2 regions of the Shewanella sp. SG44-2 genome follow, and region 1 is predicted to be linked to the other one. Evidence: predicted binding sites of a transcription regulator. Region 1 holds the regulator's gene; the other holds the start of a gene.
What was found. Region 1 encodes ArgR, which controls arginine synthesis, uptake and breakdown. Its sites were predicted from a motif close to ANTGAATANNTATTCANT; they were not measured.
Positions count from the first base shown of each region.

Region 2: the regulator ArgR is predicted to act here: its motif matches at 9,976-9,993, upstream of H5181_RS18025 (aspartate aminotransferase family protein).

Region 1 covers NZ_JACJEU010000034.1:2,802-15,593, reverse strand. The annotation lists gene H5181_RS18190 (MATE family efflux transporter) at 1-715, opposite strand, end outside; gene fba (class II fructose-bisphosphate aldolase) at 908-1,972, opposite strand; gene H5181_RS18180 (phosphoglycerate kinase) at 2,129-3,304, opposite strand; gene epd (erythrose-4-phosphate dehydrogenase) at 3,384-4,403, opposite strand; gene tkt (transketolase) at 4,593-6,587, opposite strand; gene metK (methionine adenosyltransferase) at 7,127-8,278, shown strand; gene H5181_RS18160 (GNAT family N-acetyltransferase) at 8,426-9,016, shown strand; gene H5181_RS18155 (hypothetical protein) at 9,167-9,523, opposite strand; gene H5181_RS18150 (GNAT family N-acetyltransferase) at 9,570-10,118, opposite strand; gene H5181_RS18145 (hypothetical protein) at 10,122-10,340, opposite strand; gene H5181_RS18140 (META domain-containing protein) at 10,463-10,888, shown strand; gene argR (transcriptional regulator ArgR) at 11,055-11,525, shown strand; gene H5181_RS18130 (Dyp-type peroxidase) at 11,588-12,526, opposite strand.
Region 2 covers NZ_JACJEU010000033.1:23,589-36,380, reverse strand. The annotation lists gene hflK (FtsH protease activity modulator HflK) at 1-323, shown strand, start outside; gene hflC (protease modulator HflC) at 326-1,204, shown strand; gene petA (ubiquinol-cytochrome c reductase iron-sulfur subunit) at 1,618-2,208, shown strand; gene H5181_RS18060 (cytochrome bc complex cytochrome b subunit) at 2,208-3,422, shown strand; gene H5181_RS18055 (cytochrome c1) at 3,422-4,156, shown strand; gene sspA (stringent starvation protein SspA) at 4,252-4,881, shown strand; gene H5181_RS18045 (ClpXP protease specificity-enhancing factor) at 4,881-5,351, shown strand; gene H5181_RS18040 (aminodeoxychorismate/anthranilate synthase component II) at 5,449-6,018, shown strand; gene H5181_RS18035 (prolyl oligopeptidase family serine peptidase) at 6,147-8,636, shown strand; gene H5181_RS18030 (HDOD domain-containing protein) at 8,739-9,881, shown strand; gene H5181_RS18025 (aspartate aminotransferase family protein) at 10,218-11,435, shown strand; gene astA (arginine N-succinyltransferase) at 11,553-12,572, shown strand; gene astD (succinylglutamate-semialdehyde dehydrogenase) at 12,582-12,792, shown strand, end outside.

The sequences.
Region 1 (12,792 bases):
TGTGAAACACTTTTTTCAGCATGGCTTTATCTGGACGCAAAATACTCGGAATATGTAATGGTATTTTGGTATAGCGTACAAACAACACCATCATAATGCTCACACCCACTAGTCGCCCGACAACAGTACTAATAGCGACACCTGCTACACCCATTTGTGGCAAACCAAACCAACCATAGAGTAATAATAAGTTGCCGATAAAGGTGATCACATTCATCGATAATGTTACCCACATGGCTTGCTGGGTAAAACCATGAGCACGCATTCCCGCCGCTAAGCACATGGCCATTGCTTCAGGAATTAAACATAAACCGACAATTTGTAAGTACAATTTACCATCGGCCATAAGCTCGGCTGGTAAGTTCATTAAATTCAACATCATGGTTGAGCCGGTTAAAATACCTACCGCTGCGACCAAGCCAACTAAGAAATTGAATCCGATAGATGAATACACCACGGCACTGGCTGCAGTTTTATTATTGGCGCCTAAATACTGGGTAATGACAACACTAGCGCCAATACTAACGAAACTAAATAACGTAATCGCTAGCTCAAACACCATGTTACCTACAGACAACGCCGCCACTCCCTGATACGACACATGACTTATCATAAAGGTATTAATTGCTGCTGTTAAAAAGTGCAAAGCAAAGTCGACGAACAATGGCCAGGTCAATGAAAATAAGGATAAGGGAGTATTTGGCTTAACAAGCATATGAGTAATTCAACTATTAAGATGGCTAACAGAATAAGGTTATATCAGTAAGCGATGATGTTTAGGGTCAATTTTTTGAGGCGAGGATGATGCTCGATAGCGTTTAAAAAAACAACGCTTTTCGTTATTTATTGAAAAAAAATCAGCTCATTCGAAAAATGAGCTGATTTGTTATTCTAGCGTAAAACAGGTTTACATGATTTTAGGGTCAAGTTCACCAGATTGATAAGCTTTATACATTGCTTGCAGTGACTTAGGCTTAATTTTAGAGCCCATACCCGCACAACCAAATGCTTCATAACGAGTCGTACAAATGTCAGCCATCGCTTCCATTGATGCTTTCAAGAATTTACGAGGGTCAAACTCTGCAGGATGTTCAGCTAAGAATTTACGCACTGCACCTGTTGACGCTAAACGTAAATCGGTATCAATGTTCACTTTACGCACGCCGTGCTTAATACCTTCAACGATTTCTTCTAATGGTACGCCGTAAGTTTCTGGAATTTCACCACCATACTGGTTGATGATTTTCAGCCACTCTTGCGGTACAGAAGATGAACCGTGCATGACTAAATGCGTGTTAGGGATACGCGCATGAATTTCTTTAATACGGTCTATACGTAATACATCACCAGTAGGCTTACGACTAAACTTATAAGCACCATGGCTAGTACCAATCGCAATGGCCAATGCATCAACATGAGTATCGGCAACAAAACGCGCTGCTTCTTCTGGAGTTGTTAGCATTTGGTCCATGCTCAAAATGCCTTCTGCACCCACACCATCTTCTTCGCCTGCTTGGCCAGTTTCTAAACTGCCTAAACAACCAATTTCACCTTCAACAGACACACCACATGCATGAGCAAAAGCCACAGTACGACGAGTCACATCAACGTTGTACTCGTATGACGCTGGTGTTTTACCATCGGCCATTAACGAGCCATCCATCATTACTGATGACATACCTAACTGAATTGAACGCTGACAAATGTCAGGATCAGTACCGTGATCTTGATGAATACATACCGGAATATCCGGATACTGCTCAAGTGCAGCAGCCATTAGATATTTTAAAAATTGTGGGCGAGCATATTTACGTGCACCAGCAGATGCTTGCACAATTACAGGGCTGTCAGTCGCTTCAGCCGCTTGCATAATTGCACGCATTTGTTCAAGGTTGTTCACGTTAAATGCAGGGACGCCATAACCATGCTCAGCAGCATGATCAAGCAGTTGTCGTAGAGAGATAAGAGCCATTTTGTTCTCCATTAATAGGGTGATTACTCACCTAGGTCGCTATCGTTTGGACGGATTTTACACTCTGGCACAACCTACATCCTGTAGGTTATGACAGAGCATTTTTTTTATAATAATTATTATTAGGTTTTACGGTACAAATACTTGATGTGTGATCTAAGCGCCACGCTTTTCAAGCATTGCTACAGCAGGTAATTCTTTACCTTCTAAAAACTCAAGGAAAGCACCACCGCCAGTTGAAATATAAGACACTTTGTCAGCAATATTGTACTTATCAACTGCAGCTAGAGTGTCACCACCACCAGCAATAGAAAACGCTTTAGAATTAGCAATGGCTTGGGCAATACGCTTAGTGCCTTCGCCGAATTGATCAAACTCAAACACGCCTACTGGGCCATTCCAGACGATGGTTCCAGCTTGTTCAATAATTTTAGCCAGGGCTTCTGCACTGTCTGGGCCGATATCAAAAATCATATCGCTGTCGGTCACGTCCGCAACTGACTTTAATGTTGCGGCTGCTGTTGGGCTAAATTCGCTTGCTACAACAACATCTGTTGGTACTGGAATATCACCACCACGGCTTCTAGCATTTGCCACAAGACGCTTTGCTTCTTCAACTAAATCAGCTTCATACAATGATTTACCAACTTTATAGCCCGCAGCTGCGATAAAGGTATTGGCAATACCGCCACCCACAACAAGTTGGTCAACCTTAGTTGATAAGCTTTCAAGCACGGTTAATTTTGTCGACACTTTAGAACCACCAACTATCGCTACCATTGGACGAGCAGGGTTATCAAGCGCTTTGCCTAATGCATCTAATTCTTGTGATAATAATGGGCCAGCACAGGCAATCGGAGCATAAACACCCACACCATGAGTAGATGCCTGAGCACGATGAGCCGTACCAAATGCATCCATTACATAAACATCACATAATGCAGCCATCTTTTTAGACAGTGCTTCATCGTTTTTACCTTCGCCAACATTAAAGCGAACGTTTTCAAATACGACGACTTCGCCAACATTCACATCAACGCCATCAAGATAATCACTCACTAAGCGCACTGGGCAATCTAACGCTTTAGCTAAATAATCGACTACCGGCTGCATTGAATATTCAGCGTTAAACTCGCCTTCTGTTGGACGGCCTAAATGAGACATCACCATTACGGCGGCGCCTTTTTTCAATGCGAGTTGAATTGTTGGTAATGATGCACGTAAACGAGCATCACTTGTTACAACACCGTCGCTGACAGGTACGTTTAAATCTTCACGAATAAGCACGCGCTTATTTTGTAGATCTAAATCTGTCATGTTAATAATTGCCATAATTAGCAGTTCCTTTTTAAGTTAATACAAAGTCTTGCTGCGCAACGGGCTTAACCCATTGCGACATAATCTATTGATATTACCGATCTAACTTTGCTTGAATCATCGCTAAGCTAGTATCAAGCATACGGTTGGCAAAACCCCATTCGTTGTCGCACCATAATAATAATTTGACCAAGTGGCCGGCACTGACACGCGTTTGGGTTCCGTCTACAATACTCGAACGTGGATCGTGGTTAAAATCACACGATACCAGAGGCTCGTCAGTATAACCTAAAATACCATTAAAACTGCCGTTTGACGCACGTTGCAGCACACTGTTAATTTGCTCAATATTGACTTTTTTCTCTAACGTGACTGACAGGTCGATCGCGGTCACATTTATGGTTGGCACTCGAACAGAAATCGCCTCAAACTTATCTTTCATGTGCGGCAAAATACGCTCAATGCCTCGCGCTAATTTTGTGTCTACCGGAATAATAGATTGGCCCGCTGCGCGAGTTCGGCGTAAATCATCATGATAAGCATCGATCACTTGTTGATCGTTCATCGCCGAGTGAATAGTGGTAATGGCGCCACTCTTAACCTCAAAATGCTTATCCAATACGTCGATAACTGGGACAATACAATTAGTAGTACAAGATGCATTAGAAATAACGGTATGTTCTGCGCGCAACAAATCATGATTCACACCATATACAATGGTCTCATCAACATCTGCAGAAGAAGGATGGCTAATCAGCACTTGCTTAGCACCTGCATGAATGTGTGCTTCGCAAGCTTGACGATCAATTAAGCTGCCGGTGGCCTCATAAACAATATCGATATCAAGCTCTGCCCAAGGCAATAAATTAGCATCAGGTTGATTGAGTAACAAAATGCTGTCATCGCCGATAAGCAACTGATCACCATTTAGCTTAACGGTATGCTTGAAACGACCATGAGTCGTGTCGTATTGGGTTAAATGACAAATGGCTTCTGGCTTTGCCAACTCATTGATCGCCACAATTTGGATTTGTTGACGTTTTCCAGATTCGTACAATGCACGAAGTATTGAGCGGCCAATCCGGCCATAACCATTAATTGCAACTCGAATCATTTAGGGTCCAGAGTAATTAACCGAAGCACTTGTTATTTAATCAATTATGATAAAAACACTGATTAATAAGTGACTTAGCATATATTATTTTACGTGAATTAAAGACATAAAAAAACGGCCTACAATAGTATTGCAGGCCGTTATTATACAGATTAAACACCTAATAGATAAGTGTTTAATCTCAGTTGATTATCCTAAAGATTGGACAGTTTTTACTACATTATCAACAGTGAAGCCGAAATGTTTAAGTAAATCACCACCAGGAGCAGACTCACCAAAGGTGGTCATACCCACTACAGCACCATCAAAACCAATATATTTGTACCAGAAGTCAGCGTGTGCCGCTTCAACAGCAACACGTTTAGTGACTCCTTTTGGTAGTACAGATTCTTTATATGCTGCATCTTGCTTATCAAACTCGGTAGTAGAAGGCATAGACACTACCCGTACTTTTTGACCTAGTTTGGTTAGCTCTACTGCAGAATCCATAGCTAATTGCACTTCTGAACCTGTTGCAATCAAAATCACATCAGCAGTGCCTTGGCAATCAGACAGTACATAACCACCTTTAGCTACGTTAGCTAATTGCTCAGCGGTACGCGCTTGGGCTTTAAGACCCTGACGACTAAAGATTAATGATGTAGGTGCATCACGACGTTCAATGGCCGCTTTCCAAGATACAGCAGTTTCCGCTGCATCACATGGACGCCATACTGCCATATTAGGCGTTAAACGTAAGTTAGCTAATTGCTCAACCGGCTGATGAGTAGGGCCATCTTCGCCTTGACCAATAGAGTCATGGGTATAAACGAAAATGTTTTGAATGCCCATTAATGCTGACATACGTACCGCGTTACGTGCGTACTCCATGAACATCATGAAGGTTGCGCCATAGTTAATAAAACCACCATGTAACGACGCGCCGTTCATAATACCGCTCATACCGAATTCACGAACACCGTAATAGATGTAGTTACCGGCAGGATCGTCTTGAATACCTTTTGAACCAGACCAAAGCGTTAAGTTAGAGCCGGCTAAGTCTGCGCTACCACCAAGTAATTCAGGCAACATAGCACCAAAGAAACCAATGGCATTTTGAGACGCTTTACGGCTCGCAATACCTTCGGCTTTATCTTGGCTTTCTTGAATAAAGGCTTGTGCTTTAGCTTCAAAATCAGCTGGTAAATCACCTTTTAATACGCGACGTTCATATTCTGCAGCAAGTTCTGGGAACGCTGCTTGGTAAGCCGCAAACTTGTCATTCCATAATGACTCGTTAGCAACACCTTTATGTTTTGCATCCCAACCAGCATACACATCAGATGGGATTTCAAAAGGAGCGTGTGGCCAGTTTAAGAACTCACGAGCTGCTGCAATTTCAGCATCACCTAATGGTGCACCATGACAATCATGGCTACCCGATTTGTTAGGCGAACCAAAACCAATAATGGTTTTACAGCAAATCATTGATGGCTTATCTGTTACAGATTTAGCTTCTTCAATTGCTGCACGGATAGCATCTGGATTATGACCATCTACATCAGCAACAACATGCCAGCCATAGGCTTCAAAACGCTTAGGAGTATCGTCAGTGAACCAACCTTCAACATGACCATCGATAGAAATACCGTTGTCATCCCAAAATGCCACTAACTTACCAAGGCCTAATGTTCCAGCTAATGAACTGACTTCGTGAGAAATCCCTTCCATTAAACAACCATCGCCTAAGAAACAGTATGTGAAGTGATCCACAATGTCGTGTCCAGGACGGTTAAACTGAGCCGCTAAGGTTTTTTCAGCAATCGCCATACCAACTGCGTTACTGATACCAGCACCTAAAGGACCCGTTGTGGTTTCAACACCAGGGGTATAACCATATTCAGGATGACCAGGTGTTTTAGAATGCAACTGACGGAATTGCTTTAGCTCTTCGATAGGCAATTCATAACCAGATAAATGCAGTAAAGAGTAGATAAGCATAGAGCCATGACCGTTTGACAGAACAAAACGATCGCGATCGACCCAGTTAGGATTAGTTGGATTGTGCTTTAGAAAATCATTCCATAGCACTTCGGCGATATCAGCCATCCCCATTGGGGCACCTGGATGACCAGAATTGGCTTTTTGAACCGCATCCATACTTAGGGCGCGAATAGCGTTAGCGAGTACTTTACGAGATGACATGCTCTCTCCTGCTTGTTTGTAAGGTCTAACGGGCAATTGTGAAGCCATATTTTCCCCTACAAGGCGATGTGACGCAAATTAAAATTTCTCTCATTACATTTTATGTCTGTAATAAACGCCATTTTGCTTATATAAGGCATCAACACCGCTACATTTATTCACCATATAAGATGATCACATCACCAAAAAGTGCATTGATGCTGTGAGTAATTATTTATTGACAGTCGAGCACGAAACTAGCTTAACATCATTAAAACAAAGGTTTTAAGGTCACATAAAGCTTCCTAACCATGGCTAACATTGTTCAATTAATAGTACTAAAGTAGTTAAATTCGATCAGTAAAAACTATAAAAACCGATTTTAATCATAATGTTAATTAGCCTCACCGCTAAACACACTCCTTGTGAATAAAAAATATTCATGCACCACTGCACAATTCTCCAGTTAAATTCGTATAAAGGGGTGTTATCAGATTAGATTTCGACTAAAATAGACGTCTAGACGTATATTCAAATGCAACCAACGAGATTTTCCTATTATGGCAAAGCACTTGTTTACCTCTGAGTCTGTCTCAGAAGGTCATCCAGATAAAATCGCCGATCAGATTTCTGATGCGGTATTAGACGCAATACTTGAGCAAGATCCAAAAGCTCGTGTTGCGTGCGAAACGTATGTCAAAACCGGTATGGTATTAGTGGGCGGTGAAGTCACCACTTCTGCTTGGGTCGACATAGAAGAAATTACCCGTAAAACGGTACGCGAAATCGGTTATACCAATTCAGATATGGGTTTTGATGCTGATTCATGTGCGGTACTTAATGCCATAGGCAAACAGTCACCAGACATCAATCAAGGTGTTGATCGTTCAGATCCTGCAGAGCAAGGTGCTGGTGATCAAGGGCTAATGTTTGGTTATGCCAGCAATGAAACCGACGTATTAATGCCTGCACCGATTACTTACGCGCACAAATTAGTTAAGCGTCAGTCTGAAGTCCGTAAAGACGGCACACTACCTTGGTTACGCCCAGATGCTAAAAGCCAAGTCACGTTTGCTTATGATGATGGCAAAATCATCGGTATCGATGCGATTGTATTATCAACTCAACATCGTGAAGATGTGACACAAGCTGATCTGATTGAAGCGGTAATGGAAACCATCATCAAGCCGGTATTACCAGCACAATGGTTAAACAAAGACACTAAATACTTTATCAACCCTACTGGTCGCTTTGTGATTGGTGGCCCAGTTGGTGACTGTGGCTTAACAGGTCGTAAGATTATTGTAGATACTTACGGCGGTATGGCTCGTCACGGTGGTGGTGCTTTCTCTGGTAAAGACCCATCAAAAGTAGACCGTAGCGCGGCTTATGCTGCACGTTATGTTGCTAAAAATATCGTTGCTGCTGGTCTTGCTGACCGTTGTGAACTACAAGTGTCTTATGCTATTGGTGTTGCAGAGCCAACGTCTATTAGTATTGAAACATTCGGTACCGGTAAAGTATCGGAAGAAGTATTGATTAAATTAGTACGTCAACACTTCGAATTACGTCCATACGGCTTAACGGCAATGTTAGATTTGGCGCGTCCAATCTATCAGCAAACTGCTGCTTATGGTCACTTTGGCCGTGATATCTTCCCTTGGGAAGCGACTGATAAAGCTGAAGCACTTCGTGCGGATGCAGGTTTATAATCAGCCAGCATAATTATCGTCTTAAGCTAGTATCTGTATTAAGCTAAAACGATAAAAAATAAAACCGCCAACTGGCGGTTTTATTTTATCTAATTGGCGACACAATAATTCAATCTCAATATTTGATCTCAACATTTGGTCACAACAATGGCTCTGGTTATGTATCAACCCACTTGGCTAAACACAAAGATAACAGCAAACCACCAGCCGTCAACGGCAACTAACGCCAGTGCGATAAACAGCCCTGTGACTAACATTCCAGCCATTAACTTGCCAGCCATTAAACAGTGGTCTGCAATCAAGTTATTCTATCGTCAGCATATGCCTTATGCTCGGTTAGCTCAGAAAGAGTCTGTGGCTGTTATTCATCATCTTAGCTCATCCACTATTGATGGAACTGATGAAGTTGATATAAGTCAGCAAAAAATAATCGCGGCGATAAGAGTTAAACCTATTGGCCAATATCAATTAATCAATGGATTGTTGGTTCATCCTGACTACCGTGGACAACAGCTTTCAACTCAGTTATTGAAATTTATAGCGCCTCAATTAATCACTAAAAATTGCTTCTTGTTTGCTCATCCGTGGTTAATCGACTTATATCAACAGCAGCACTTTATCGTTATAGATCAACATGATTTATCAGCAATACCAGCAGACATCATTCAGTTGTATCGCCGCTATCACAGCGAACAACGGCCACTCGTGTTGATGCAGCTTAATGAACCCGATAAATAATCTAGCTCAATAATCCAGTTCAATAGCCTAATCCAATGAAATATATAAGCAAAGTTCAGACAAAATCAAATGATTTTGGAGACACTTAAAGTCTATTAAGCAGCAAGAAACGCAGCACTGGTAGTGTTGAGTACGAGGTTATTTAACCCGTTAACAATGATCGAAATGCGAACTTTCTATACACATAAACGACACTTGTTGCATTGTCATTACTGGCACTACTTTGACACTGATAGACGCTAAGTTAATCCGCTCGACATCGGTAAATAGTGTAATCCCTGCTTGATAATTATTGGTTACGCCACAAAATAGCCACATGTCTTGCCAGCGGACAAAATACCCCGATTGCTGCAATTGCGGATTATCTGGATTTTGTACATCCGCTTCAACACACTCATACAACTCTGTTGCGTCTGCCAACACCGCGGCTATCAGCTTCATATTGTCAAATGCAGACAGCCTTAAATCCAAGTAAGGCGAAAAGAGTGTGTCAAAGTTAGTACTCATCACGTTCCTCATAAATAATCACTTTAACAACTCCCATAAATGGCACTTACGTAATATTAGTCGTAGCCAACAAACAATAATCACGTTGCTCGAAACTGAATTGATCAATCTCTGTCATTGCGGCTTTTTGTTGATGGGCTGCCAACGAACGCGCATTATCAGCGGCAACATACGTCACCATAAATGGAAAGGTATCCGCTACTTGTTTCTTTAATTCTGTAACCAATGCAGAAAACACTCCCTGGCCACGTTTTGATTCTTGTATCCAAACGGGTCCATATTGACAAGTGTTAGTCGTCGATAAAGCTTGCCCTTGTAAATCGGCAAACTTAAGTTTTTGAATAATATGTCGGTACAATGGTTGCGCGGAAAAAAATGACCATTTCGCTGCCATCACATACCCAATGATCACCCCTTGCTCTTCAGCTACGATAAACCAATGTTGATTTATCAACTGGCTCACCTCTGATTTGGTAAATGAATGAGCATGAAGTTGGCTGTTTGAACCTAACAACTCATCATCAACATGAGCACGCTCTAGCTGCACAATAGCAGCAACATCGGTTAATAACGCCTTACGGATAATAAATGACAATGATTATTCCTTTGACCCTGAATTGGGAGATTGTTTCTTAGCCCATTCTATCACTAGCGCAACAGGCAGCGGAGACATAATTAATGTTCCCACGCCAATGAGTAACGCAATGACCAACATTCCACTGACTTGTTGACCTATATCACTTTGCCAATATAAGCCGATGCCCACCAGCAACATAATTAAACCGACGAAATGCAACACTTTAACTAATTTGATCATTTGCGACTCTTTGATACGTTAAATAATGTTCATTAATCCAAAACATTAGAATTATTTACGCTCTTATTCACACTCAAGTAGTAGAATAACGGCAATTTTTTCGTATATGGAACTCTCTCAACATGATAAAGCATATTCTCGGCGCCACTGTTATATTTTTAGGCCTTAGTGCTTGTCAAAGCCATACTCAAATTGTCTCAAATGAACAATTAATTGGTACTTGGCATGTAGAAGTCGTCCTCGACACACCTACCATTAATAATAGCCCAGCAACTTTAGTGTTTGCTCCAAACGGTGAATTAACAGGTAATAATAGTTGTAATCAATTTTTTGGTCGTTACATCCAACAAGGTCATCTGCTTCAACTTGCGCCATCAGGTTCAACCATGAAAGCCTGCATTGATAGTTTAATCACCCAAGAAGCCGAACTGATGCAAGCGATTTCATTGGTACAACAAGTTGATTTCTCTAAAGGAAAACTCAATCTATTGTCTTTAAATGGTGATACGCTATTAGTGCTGACAAAACAATCGTTACCCGTATCCTAAAGCTTATGGTTCAGATGAGTCGCCGGATGAGTTATTAGTGTCAGTTTAAAGTTCCACTACAAAATGAATTTTTATTCAATAAATCTGATTCTTTCTTGACTTAATAAGTCAATCTATTCAAAATGTGCTAGATTTTTGAATAACAACTATAAGATGAATTATCACTATGCCAGCGACAAGAAATCAGGATGAGCTCGTACGAACTTTTAAAGCGATTCTCAAAGAAGAACGTTTTGGAAGCCAAAGCGAGATTGTTAATGCGCTTCAAGCCGAAGGATTCGGTAATATTAATCAATCTAAAGTATCACGCATGCTCAGCAAATTTGGTGCTGTTCGCACTCGCAATGCTAAGCAAGAGATGGTGTATTGCCTCCCTGCCGAGCTAGGTGTACCTACTGCAGGTAGCCCAGTTAAAAATTTAGTACTGGATGTTGATCATAACCAAGCCATGATCGTGGTCAGAACTAGCCCAGGTGCAGCGCAATTAATCGCCCGTTTGCTCGATTCAATAGGCAAACCAGAAGGGATATTAGGTACTATTGCTGGTGATGACACAATTTTTATCTGTCCAGCAAGTATTAAAACGATTGATGAGACATTAGAAACCGTTAGATCTTTATTCAACTATAGTGAATAAAAACTCATTAAAATAAAAAAGCAATGCCATGGCATTGCTTTTTTATTGCCTAAAACGGGCTTTTACGCATCGTCAAATTGAGTTAAAAAATCCAATGATGGCACAAAGAAAGACGACCCTGTCAGCGCTTTAGTAAACAACATCAAATGATCATGATTCCCATGACCATCACCGTGCACCATACTGCGCAGCATTTGTTCGAAGTGATCAGGTGTACGGCATACTGAAATAAACATCAAACCTTGTTCTCTAATCGAACCATATGGCATGCTTTGACGTAAAATTTCTAATGAGTTACCGTGTGGATCTTTTAAGTTAACTCGTTTTGTGTGGCTGGTTAATGGTTTATCTTCTGATTCATACTCAATATCATCAACTTTGGTACGACCAAAAATATCTTCTTGTTTTTTAAGCGGTAAACGATGCCACTTACTTAAGTTATGCATGTATTTTTGAACATGAACATAACTACCTGAGACAAATTCTTCATCTTCATCACCGACAAGCGCAACTTGTTGACGATGGCGTCCTTTAGGGTTTTCTGTACCATCAACAAAACCAGTTAAGTCACGGCTGTCCATAAAGCGAAAGCCGCGTTCTTCATCGACTAACTCGACCAAATCTTCAAACATTTGGTTAATTTCATTGGCGACGAGGTGCAAAATATCATAGCGATCACAACGGATATGAATAAACAAATCATATTCCATTGCTGGTGCATCACGGTTACCTTCACTCATGGCAGGAAAAGGTTTTAATAATGCTGGGCGAGCTTCTGGATAAAAGGTATCCCAAAAATTAGCGCCAATCCCCACAAAGCCATTAAAAGCACTGTCGGCATATTGATCCGTGAGTTCATAAATATATTGGGCTACATTAGCAATAGATGGGCGTAACTGATCTTCAACACCGTCGTTGGCATTAAACATCAAGTACACACTGTGTAAATTCCCTTCTGCGCAAATCCCTAACTGTTCACGAGGCATAACTTGGTTACCCATATTAACTTCATCCACCTTAATACTATATTTCGGCCTAAACGGTGATAATTTAACGCTTTGATACGACTAGAGAACGATTAACATCTCTCATCAGTTAAGCTGATCATTAGCTTAACTTAATCAAATGTAAATTACTTGAAGTGTACTCACATTTAGCCAGCTTGTAATATCTATTGTACTCATATTCGTGCAGATAACAGCTTGACCATTCATTGCAATTATTGACTAGCTCACTAAAGTTAGAGATCAAAAAATAAAACCTAACC
Region 2 (12,792 bases), on a different contig from region 1:
AAGTCGCTCGATTTGAGAAGTTATTACCTGAGTATAAAGCTGCTCCAGGTGTAACCCGAAATCGTTTATACATTGATGCGATGCAATCTGTGTTGGCTGATACTAATAAAGTACTTATCGACACTAAGAATAGCGGCAATCTGATGTATTTACCTTTGGATAAGTTGATGGATTCTTCTAAGAGTCTGCGCAATCAAGTAGAACCTGAGGTAGAACGTCACATCAATTCTGTTTCTAGTAGTGGTGTTGATACGCCGATTACTAGCATGCCGACTGATGGTCGTCTCAGCCGCGAAGATCGTATTCGCCAAGGGAGGAACTAACAATGGGTAGATTAGCTCTGATCATTCTCGTGATCATTTTAGGGGTGAGCTTTTCCTCTTTGATGGTGGTAAGCGAAGGTGAACGCGCGATTGTTGCACGTTTCGGTAAAGTGCTGAAAGAAGATGGCGCAACTACTGTTTTTGCACCAGGCCTTCACTTTAAATTGCCTTTGGTAGATAAAGTTCGATATTTGGATTCTCGCATCCAGACATTGGACGGTGCTGCGGATCGTTTTGTGACTTCTGAAAAGAAAGACTTAATGGTCGACTCTTATGTTAAGTGGCGTATTCGTGATTTTGAAAAGTACTATCTTTCTACTAATGGCGGTATTAAAGCCAATGCAGAAAGCTTATTACAAGCCAAGATTAGCAACGATTTACGTACTGAATTTGGTCGTCGCACAATCAAAGAAATTGTTTCAGGTAAGCGTGATGAATTGCAAACCGATGCATTAGAAAATGCTTCTGAAAGTGCCGAGAATCTAGGTATTGAAGTGGTTGATGTGCGTGTAAAGCAAATTAACTTACCTGCTAATGTCAGTACTAGTATTTACCAACGTATGCGTGCTGAACGTCAAGCTGTGGCGAAAGAGCACCGTGCGCAAGGTAAAGAGCAAGCTGAAATTATCCGTGCGACTATTGATGCCAATGTGACAGTAAAGATTGCTGAAGCTGAACGTAAAGCCCTTACCATTCGTGGTGAAGGTGATGCATTAGCGGCAAAGATTTATGCTGATACCTACAGTAAAGATGCTGAGTTTTATAGTTTTTTACGTAGCTTAGAAGCGTACAAAGACAGTTTTGCCGGTAAAAATGACATTATGGTGTTAGAGCCAGAAGGTGATTTCTTCAAGTACATGAAATCATCAAACGGTAAATAATACCCGCGTATGTTTTTGCATTAAAAAGCTCGGTTTTTACCGAGCTTTTTTGTGCCTGTAATATAATGTTTTTAGTATGAATTCTGTTTCCCCAAAAGTGGTCGCAAATCACATTAATGCATCTTTCCGATGTCTTTTATTATTTATGATTAATAATTTATTGTTTTAAATGTATTTATAAGACTTTTTACAGCTAATTAAGCTGCTGCTAATTGTTATAACATGACTGATTTGTAAGCGTTTTTGAAAAAAATGTTAATATCCTCATCTTAGATGTGTGTTTTCACTATGATCTGGTTCTAATTTTTCGCTATAATGAGCACCGCCTCAAACTATGATTTTAGCGTTTCACCATTTATGGTCGCTAAAGTATTGAAATATAAAAATTCCAACACCCTCTGGGAGATAAGTGGATGAGCAATGCGCCAGTCGATACCGGACGTCGCAGATTCCTGACAGCCGCAACCGCCGTAGTAGGTGGTGCTGGTGCCGTCGCTGTAGCGGTTCCTTTCATCAAGTCATGGAATCCGAGCGCCAAGGCGAAAGCTGCAGGTGCGCCGGTCGAAGTAAATATTAGTAAAGTAGAACCAGGTCAGTTAATTCGTGTCGAATGGCGCGGAAAACCGGTTTGGGTCGTTCGTCGTACAGAAGCTGTGCTAAATAATCTTAAAACATTAGACAGCAAATTACGCGATCCTGCTTCAGAAGAAATGCAGCAACCAGAATATGCAACTAACCCTGCGCGTTCTATTAAGCCTGAATTTTTTATTGCAGTCGGTATCTGTACTCACTTAGGTTGTTCACCAACTTATCTGCCTGATTCATTCGGTGAGCAGGTTGAAGGTGTAACTTCTGGTTTCTTCTGTCCTTGTCATGGTTCTAAATTTGACATGGCTGGTCGTGTATTCCAGGGTGTTCCAGCACCACTAAACTTAGTGATCCCACCGCACAAATATGTCGATGATGCCAACGTTATCATCGGTGTAGATACAGGAGCGGCGTAATGGTTAAGAATATTATTGATTGGATTGATGCTCGCATCCCAATGACGGCTACATACAACCGTCATGTTGGACAGTATGCGACACCAAAGAATTTTAACTTTTGGTATTTCTTTGGTTCATTAGCGCTATTAGTTTTAGTTAACCAATTACTAACTGGTATTTGGTTAACCATGAATTACGTACCAACAGCAGAAGGCGCGTTCGCTTCTGTTGAGTACATCATGCGTGATGTTGATTACGGTTGGTTGCTACGTTACATGCACTCTACAGGTGCATCGGCATTTTTCTTTGTCATCTATATGCACATGTTCCGTGGGTTAATTTACGGTTCTTATCAAAAACCAAGAGAGCTATTATGGCTGTTTGGTATGTTGATATTCCTTGTGCTGATGGCTGAAGCATTTATGGGTTACTTACTACCTTGGGGACAAATGTCTTACTGGGGTGCGCAGGTGATTATCTCTTTGTTTGGTGCCATTCCTGTTATTGGTGATGACCTAACATTGTGGATCCGTGGTGATTACGTTATTTCAGGTGCAACACTAAACCGTTTCTTCGCATTGCACGTTATTGCGCTACCACTTGTATTGGTTGTATTGGTGTTCTTACACCTAATCGCCTTACATGAAGTGGGCTCGAATAACCCTGATGGTGTTGAAATTAAAAAGAACAAAGATGAGAACGGATGGCCTATTGATGGTATTCCATTCCACCCTTACTACACTGTAAAAGATATTATGGGTGTCGCTGGGTTCTTAATCGTGTTCTGTTATGTGTTGTTCTTCATGCCTGAAGGCGGTGGATATTTCCTTGAAAAGCCAAACTTTGAAGCGGCTAATCCAATGAAAACACCTGAACACATTGCGCCAGTTTGGTACTTCACACCTTTTTATGCCATTTTACGTGCTATCCCTGATAAATTAGTGGGCGTTATTGGTATGGGTCTGTCAATTGCAGTGTTATTCCTACTGCCTTGGCTTGATCGTTGTAAAGTGAAGTCTATTCGCTATCGCAGCATGATCCACAAGATCAACATTGCACAATTTACTGTGTCGTTCATTATTTTAGGATATTTAGGTGTAGTTCCTGCAACGCCTGAGCTAACTATTGCGGCACGTGTATTCACTTTCACTTACTTTGCTTTCTTCGTAGCCTTATGGGTTTACAGTAAGAATGAGAAAACAAAAGAAGTCCCAACGAGGGTGACACACTAATGAAAAAGTTATTAATTGCATTAGTTACATTGCTGCCATCTCTCGCAATGGCAGCAAGTGGACATAGTGTTCACTTAGAAAGTGCTAACGTTGACTTGCATGATAAAGCGTCATTAGAGCGTGGTTTGGATTCATTCCAACACTATTGCTCTGGTTGTCACAGCACTCAATACCAACGCTACGAGCGTGTTGCAACTGATTTAGGCATCTCTAACGATGATATGCGTAACAAGTACATGTTCACTGGTGCAAAAATCGGTGATTTAATGGAAAACGCTATTCCTACTCCAGATGCCGCTAAATGGTTTGGTGCAGCGCCTCCTGATTTAACGTTGGTTGCTCGTGTTCGTGGTGCTGATTGGGTATTTTCATACCTAAAAGGTTTCTACGCAGATGAGACTCGTCCATTTGGTGTGAACAACACAGTGTTCCCATCAGTGGGTATGCCACATGTTTTACAAGACTTACAAGGTCTTGCTACTGTTACGAAAGATGAAGCTGGTAATGCATCTCTTGTAAAAGATAAAGATGGTAATCTTGTTACCACAGGAGGCAAATTGACGGCAGAAGAATACGACCAAGTCGTTCGTGATATCACGGGTTTCTTAGTTTATTCAGCTGAACCAGTTCAGTTAGAGCGTGAAGCTTTAGGTTGGTGGGTACTTGGATTCTTGTTTATTTTCTTCATCATTGCTTATTTGTTGAAGAAAGAATACTGGAAAGATGTGCACTAGCCATCAATAACGGTTAATATACATTATCCGCATTTTGTAAACGGGGGGCTTAGCCCCTCGTTTGTTTTGTTTTTTCTAGATTCTGGAGGGTATCAATGGCTGTTGCTGCCAACAAGCGCTCTATCATGACACTTTTTTCTGGTGCCGATGATTTATATAGTCACCAAGTACGTATCGTATTGGCTGAAAAAGGGGTTACCGTTGATGTTTTACAGGTAGACCCAAGTGAAATGCCTGAAGATTTACTTGAAGTAAATCCATACAACTCTGTACCGACTTTAGTTGATCGTGAACTAGTGTTGTACGAATCACGCATTATTATGGAATATTTGGATGAGCGTTTTCCACATCCTCCATTAATGCCTGTATATCCGGTATCTCGCGGCCAAAGCCGTTTAATGATGCACAGAATCGACACCGATTGGTATGCGCTTGTAGAGCGTATCCGTAAAGGTGAAAAGGCTGATGCAGCGCGTAAAGAGTTAATGGAAAGCTTAATTGCTTTAGCGCCAGTATTTGCTGAAATGCCATACTTCATGAGCGAAGAGTTTGGTTTATCTGATTGCTACTTAGGCCCATTATTGTGGCGTCTACCAGTATTAGGCATTCACTTAGACCCACGTACATCGAAAGATATCAGTGCTTACATGACACGTATTTTTGAACGTGAATCATTTAAGGCATCGTTAACTGAGGCTGAGCGCGAAATGCGCATGGGCATGTAATGAAACCAATAACAGCTAATCGTCCATATTTGTTGCGTGCTTACTACGAGTGGTTGATGGATAACCATTTGACGCCACACGTAGTCGTGGATGCATTTGTTAACGGTACGCAGGTTCCGCAGCAATTTGTCAAAGACGGTCAAATCGTCTTGAATATTGCAACCGGAGCGGTGGCTAATCTTCACATGTCTAATGATGCAGTAGAGTTTAATGCACGTTTTGGTGGTGTACCACAGAATGTGTTTTTGCCTATGGCATCGATCGTGGCCATTTACGCTCGTGAAAACGGTGCTGGCACGGTGTTTGATATGGAAGATGCATATATGATCGAAGGTGAACATGATGAGTTATCATCTGTACCGCCATCAATGAAATCTGTTGATGACACTTCGACATTGCCACCATCGTCTAAATCGACAAAGCCTGATGATAAAACTAAGCGTAAAAACCATTTAACTGTGGTGAAGTAGCGGTTAATTAACATTACATAAAACCAGTCGCAAGGCTGGTTTTTTTTAAGCTAAAATTGATGTGCTACAAACATTTATAGCGCAACTGGAACCCATAATGTTGTTGATGATTGATAATTATGATTCTTTTACGTTTAACTTAGTTCAGTACTTCCAAGCTCTGGGGCAAGAGATACTGGTTAAACGTAATGATGAAATCAGCATTGAACAAATTGAAGCTTTAGCACCTACACATTTGATTATTTCTCCTGGTCCATGCACTCCTAATGAAGCGGGTATTTCACTTGCAGCTATTAAACATTTTGCCGGTAAAATTCCTATTCTTGGTGTGTGTTTAGGACATCAAGCTATCGCACAAGTGTTTGGTATTGATGTTGTGCGTGCCAAACGTGTTATGCACGGTAAAACCAGCTTGATTGAACATAATCAACAGGGATTATTCCGTCAATTAGCATTACCTCTGCAGGTTACTCGTTATCATTCATTGTTGATTAACCATGTACCTCATGGCTTTAGTCTGGATGCGTGGTTTGATGACCCAATTTATGGCCGTGAAATTATGGCGATGAGCCATGACGCGTTACGTATTTACAGCGTCCAGTTTCATCCTGAATCTATTTTGACTCAGCAAGGCCATGAACTTTTGGATAACTTTTTGTATTTATAAAGCGTTTTCGAATTTATATCTTCGGGTTCATTATCACGTATTCTGTTACAACTTCTGCAACTAATCTGGCTAAATTCTAGCGTCTATTTGTGCTATAAATAGCGCTTAAAATAATAAAAGGGATAACCATGACAAGCTTTATGCGAAACTTTGCGGTGAGCGCACTTTCTTTGGCAATGATAAGTGGTTGTGCTGCCACGGCCAAACATGACGATACAATGGTTATCGCAGCGCCGAGTGCAACAACGTTGACCGTGCCATTAGCACAGCCTCCAAAAGCCCAGCAACCGTTGACACTTAATCAAATTATGGCCAATCCAGATTGGATGGGAATATTTGCTCAAGGAGCTTATTGGAGCGATGACAGTCAATCGGTATATTTCAGTCGCCAAGCACATCAATCTCCGGTCCGTGATTTTTATCAACAAGCTATTGGACAGTCCGAGGCAAACAAGCTTGCACTTAATCAGTTGCACCTTGCCGATCAACGTAATGGTGTCTTCGATCAGGCCAAGACTCAAAAAGCCTATATTTATCAAGGTAACGTATTTGTAAAAGATTTATCAAACGGTGAAATAAAGCAATTTACCCGTCAAAACGATGCAATTAATGGCGTACGTTTTTTAAATGGTGGCGACCTTGCATTCTGGCAAGGTAATAATATTTTCCGAGTGCACCAGTCTAGCGGCCTAGTAGAACAAATTGCCGCAATCCAAATGGAAAACGAACCTAAAACGACGCAACAGCCAAGCAGCTTTATTGCTAAGCAACAGCATAGACTTATTCAATATGTTGCCATGGAACATGACAACAGTGTCACACGTGATGAATACCGAGATTCATTGGCTAAAGCCGATCCTACTTTTTCAGCTAAACCTTGGTATTTAGGTGATGCTGAAGTGGTTTCAGAAATGAGCCTGTCGCCTGATGGACGTTATGTGATATTGGCCTTAACGGACAAAAATTATGATTGGCGTGCAGAACACGACATTATGCCGAATTATTTGGGCCAAGAAGGTTATGTCGATCCTGTGCCAGCACGTTCACGTGTTGCAGAAGACGCTTTTCCAGGTCAACGTTTAGTGCTACTCGACCTTATTGAACACAATAAAAAAGACATTACCATCGAAGGTCTAACTGGTTTTGATCAAGACGTATTGGCAAGTGTCAAAACTGAAAATGCTAAGGCCCAAGGCAAAAGCTATAAAAGCGAAAATGCCCCGCGTTTAGTCCAGTTAATGCAAGATTGGGAGTGGAGCCAAAGCGCAATTCAGTGGCATGAGTCTAATGATAAATTATTAGTGATGCTGGAAGCCGTTGACAACAAAGATCGCTGGATCGCCAGTGTCGACCTTCAAAAAGGCAAACTAACAACCGAACATCGGTTACATGACGATGCTTGGGTAAACTATAATTTTAATCAATTTGGTTGGATAACCGGTACAGATAGCATGTACTACTTATCTGAAGAGTCTGGTTTTTCTCAGCTCTATACTAAAACGGCAGCTGGCAAAGTAGTCGCTCTTACCAATGGCAAATTTGTGGTTGATAATGTGACTTTATCACCCGACGCAAAACACTTTTATTATCGTGCTAATAAAGACCATCCAGGTAGCTACAATGTTTACCGTGTAGAGATTGCCACAGGTAAAACAGAGCAACTGACTCAGTGGATGGGCACATTGGATTACAATTTGAGCCCTGATGGACAATCATTGTTACTAACGGCTTCATCTGCTGTTCACCCTGATGAACTGTACATTCAACCTATTGGCGGAAAAATGAGCCAATTAACGCATTATACTAGCCCTGAATTTGCACAATATCCTTGGCAAACACCGCAGATAGTGACGGTTCCTTCAAGCCATGGGGCGGGAAACATTTATGCGCGGGTTTATTTGCCTCAAGGTTATGATGCTACCCAAGCAGACAAATATCCTGCTGTAGTGTTTAACCATGGTGCAGGTTATTTACAAAATGCCCATTATGGTTTCTCGGGGTATTTTCGTGAGTTCATGTTCCATAACCTCCTAACCCAACAAGGTTATGTAGTGATGGACATGGATTACCGTGGTTCAAAAGGTTATGGCCGTGATTGGCGAACCGCTGTGTATCGCAACATGGGGCATCCTGAAGTTGAAGATTTAAAAGATGGTGTAGCATGGATGGCAAGTAATGCTAACGTGGATGCACAGCGTGTGGGCACTTATGGTGGTTCGTACGGTGGTTTCCTTACCTTTATGGCGTTATTCAATGAGCCTGAGTTGTTCCAAGCAGGAGCCGCATTGCGCCCTGTAGCTGATTGGGCACATTATAATGCACCTTATACCTCTAATATTTTAAATACGCCTGACGTCGATCCTATCGCTTATGAGCGTAGCTCACCAATAGAGCATGCTCAGGGGTTACAGAAACCACTATTGATCATGAGTGGTGTGTTAGATGACAACGTGTTTTTCCAAGACAGTGTGCGCATGGTGCAACGGCTTATTGAATTAGAAAAGCCGATGTTTGAAACCGCAATCTATCCTGTCGAACCGCATGGATTTAAGCAACCTTCAAGTTGGTTAGATCAGTATCGTCGTATTTATAAATTGTTTGAACAAGAATTGAAGTAATCGGCTCTGAGTTCAAAAAAACAAATAAATATCTATTAAGGCTTCCTTTGAGAAGCCTTAATTTTTATGATTAAGTGATGAAAACTGTAAAAGGCAATGTGAGTGGCAATATCAATAGCAGGTGGAGTTCGGCCCGGAAAAGTCATTGAGATTGAGCGCCGACTCTATAAACAACTTATTGTGGGTAAGCATAAAGCCAATGCTATGCCTGATGAGTTGAGCGCAGAATTAGAAGAGAGCGCTAATAAGCTTGATATTGAGCGTAAAGCATTAAAAATGCGTCTTGAGAAACAAGCAAAAGAGAAAAGTGTATATGTTGAGGTATCCGCACTGTTAACTCATACAGTTAATAATGCGATAGAGCATCAATTAGCTCATCCTCAAATGATATTAGAAGCATCAGCAATTAGCGAAAATCAAATTTTATTGTTAGACCTTCTATTACACCCAGATCTGAACATTAATCGACTTCGACCGATTATCGAAAGTATTAACTGGTTATCACGTGATTTAATCAATTTAATTAATAGTCCAGCATCTCGTCACCGCCGCCCTAAACATGGCGATGTTCAAGTGACCGACATTAAGCTAGTGCTTAACTACATTGGTATTGAACATTTACGTTTGTTGATCCCTTATTTTTGTTTACGTAACTGGTTACCTTCAGGTAACGCTAACTTATTATGGATCACCCGCAAGCTTTGGCGTTACAGCATGGTAAGTGCCATAGCAGCGCAAACCTTAGCAGAGTTACATAATGAAGAGCCTGGTTTGGCTTATAGCTGTGCGTTAATGTACCAATTTTCTACCTCAATTATATTGAGCCAAAGTGGACGTATATTTGATAATACTTGGGGGACTTGGTTACGAGAGGCAAGCCATAGCCGAGAAAAACAAGTTTACGATGCCATTATGGCAACAGACTTTCCTGCCGAGGAAGTATTGGGCCAAGTATTACTCCATAGCCACCGTTTAAATTGGCAACTATTGAGTTTACTGAAATTCGATGATTCCCCGATGACACAAGTGTTAAAAGAGTTAGACCACGATTACCACTTTACAGAGCTATCAGCCGATGCCGCCATTGTGGCTAAGGCGAGTTGTTATGCCAAAGTGCTTTTGTTAGAAGAGCAACAACAAATCGATCCACAAGAGAAACGTATTATGTTTGATTATTATCAGTTTTCGGCGCAAGAACTGATTAGGCTTAAAGGGCAAAATTTTCGGAAGCTTGATTTACTTTAAATAGCTTTTTTCTATCAAAAGGATAAATGTTAAATATGTGTAATTATTCACTTTTGATGAATAGCTACACAAATTCGAGTCAAATAACTTTTTTTATGACTATTTATGCTTCATAACCCCCCAATAAATGCGTTGTTTAGTCATATTTATCAATCTTTATGCAGAATGCCAATAAGGCCTGCAGAAGTTAATTGTACTGAACTGGTATTTTGATCACATTTTCGCTAATAATGTCGCATAAATAACACAAACTTCCGCTAATGCACTTACAGAATATAAAGCAGACAGCGGAAACAGCGGCTTTCAAGCCGCTTACAACCTGAAGGATGAAATGCAATGAGTGTAGAAATGAATCTAACCCGTGCCCAATTCGATGAAGTTATGGTGCCTAATTATGCGCCTGCCGCTGTTATTCCTGTTCGCGGAGCAGGTAGCCGAATATGGGATCAAGAAGGTAATGAATTCATCGATTTTGCCGGTGGTATTGCAGTAAATTGTTTAGGTCATTGTCACCCAGCTTTAGTGTCAGCATTAAAAGAGCAAGGCGAAAAGTTATGGCATTTATCAAACGTAATGACCAACGAGCCAGCACTAGAATTAGCGACAAAGTTAGTTAATGCCACATTTGCTGAGCGCGTCTATTTTGCTAACTCAGGTGCAGAAGCCAATGAAGCAGCATTAAAATTAGCTCGCCGTTATGCATTAGATAACCATGGTGCAGATAAAGATCAAATCATCGCATTCGATAAAGCGTTCCACGGCCGTACATTCTTTACTGTAACAGTTGGCGGACAAGCTGCTTATTCAGACGGTTTTGGCCCTAAGCCACAAAGTATTACTCACGTGCCATTTAATGATATCGCTGCACTTGAAGCGGTAATTTCTGACAAAACTTGTGCCATTATGCTTGAACCTCTTCAAGGTGAAGGCGGGATTATCAATGGTGATCCTGAGTTCTTAAAAGCAGTACGTCGTTTAGCTGATAAGCATGACGCATTAGTGATTTTTGATGAAGTACAAACTGGTGTAGGCCGTACTGGTGAGTTATTTGCTTACATGGGTACAGACATCGTGCCAGATATTTTAACCAGTGCCAAAGCGCTAGGCGGTGGCTTCCCTATTGCTGCAATGCTAACTAGCGCAAAAATTGCTGCTCACCTAAAAATTGGTACTCACGGTTCTACTTATGGCGGCAACCCACTGGCTTGTGCTGTAGGTAATGCAGTAATGGACGTGGTTAATACCAAAGAAGTGTTGGACGGAGTTAAACATCGCGAACAGTTATTCCGTGATGGTTTAGCGGCTATTAACGCCAAATACAACGTATTCAGTGAAGTACGTGGTAAAGGCTTGTTAATCGGTGCGGTATTAAATGAACAATATGAAGGTCGTAGCCGTGACTTCTTGGTTGCTTCTGTTGCTGAAGGCCTTATGAGTTTGATGGCTGGTGCAAACGTTGTGCGTTTTGCTCCTTCATTAGTGATCCCAGAAGCAGACATCGCAGAAGGCTTGTTGCGTTTTGAACGCGCAGTAGCAAAAGTGGTTGCTGGTTAATTTGCAAATTTAGTGCAGGCTTAGCTTGCACTAATTTGTTTGGGTACGCCAATTGGGTGAATACGCGTTGAAATGTATTTCAGCGCGGTTCGCTTATGGCGCAATGAGGAGATTAAGATGTTAATCATACGTCCTATCCGTGCAAGTGATTACGATGCACTTTATGGTATCGCAGTTGAGTCAGGCCACGGTTTTACATCTTTACCAGTTAACGAAGAGTTACTGCGTTCAAAGATTGCTAGGGCAGAGGCATCTTTTATCAAGCAAATTGATAAACCTTTTGACGAAGGTTATTTAATGGTGCTTGAAGATACAAAGACCAATGAAGTTGTCGGTACCTGTGGTATTGAAGCCGCCGTCGGCATGCAAGATGCTTTTTATCATTACCGTTTAGGTACTGAGGTCTATCATTCTCAGCAAATTTCTGTTCGCAATGAAGTTGAAACCCTCACATTATGCCACGACTACACTGGCGCAGCAGAAGTGTGCACCCTGTTTTTAAAAGACGGATATCGCAAAGGCAACAACGGCCGCATGTTATCACGCTCGCGCTTTTTATTATTAGCACAGCATCCTGAGCGCTTTGGCGATACCGTTATTGCTGAAATGCGTGGTGTGAGTGATGATCATGGTGACTCGCCGTTTTATGAATGGTTACAACATCACTTTTTAGGTATCGATTTTGTTGAAGCTGACTACTTGTCTGGTTTAGGCAAAAAAGCCTTTATGGCCGAAATGATGCCGCGAAACCCCGTTTATGTTTGCATGTTGCCTAAAAAAGCCCAAAAAGTGATTGGTGAAGTGCATAAAAACACCAAGCCAGCATTGCGTTTATTACAGGCAGAGGGTTTTAAGTTCCGTAATTATGTCGATATTTTTGATGGCGGCCCAACGGTTGAATGTGCACTAGCTGAGATCCGCTCAGTGAAAAAGAGCCGTTTATTGACCGTTTCAGTTGGCAAGATGCCACATGCCGATCATCATTTTATTATCTCCAACACCTCGCTTGCTGATTATCGTGCGTCAGCAGCTAAATTGTTGGTCTCTGATGAACACGACAATGTTGTGCTCAGCCCTGAAATCGCTGCTGGTTTACTGGTGAGCGATGGCGAGCAAATTCGTGTTTTAGCAATGTAGGAGCAAGAAATGACACAATATATTCAAGGTCAGTGGTTAGCTGGCGAAGGTCATGAAATCAATTCAAAAAACCCTGCCAACGGTGACGTAATTTGGCAAGGTAACACGGCTACTGCTACTCAAGTGAATGCAGCTGTAGATGCCGCTCGTGCGGCACAGTTTGATTGGTTTATGCTGGGTTATGAAGCTCGCTTAGCCATAGTCGAAGCGTATCGTGCAC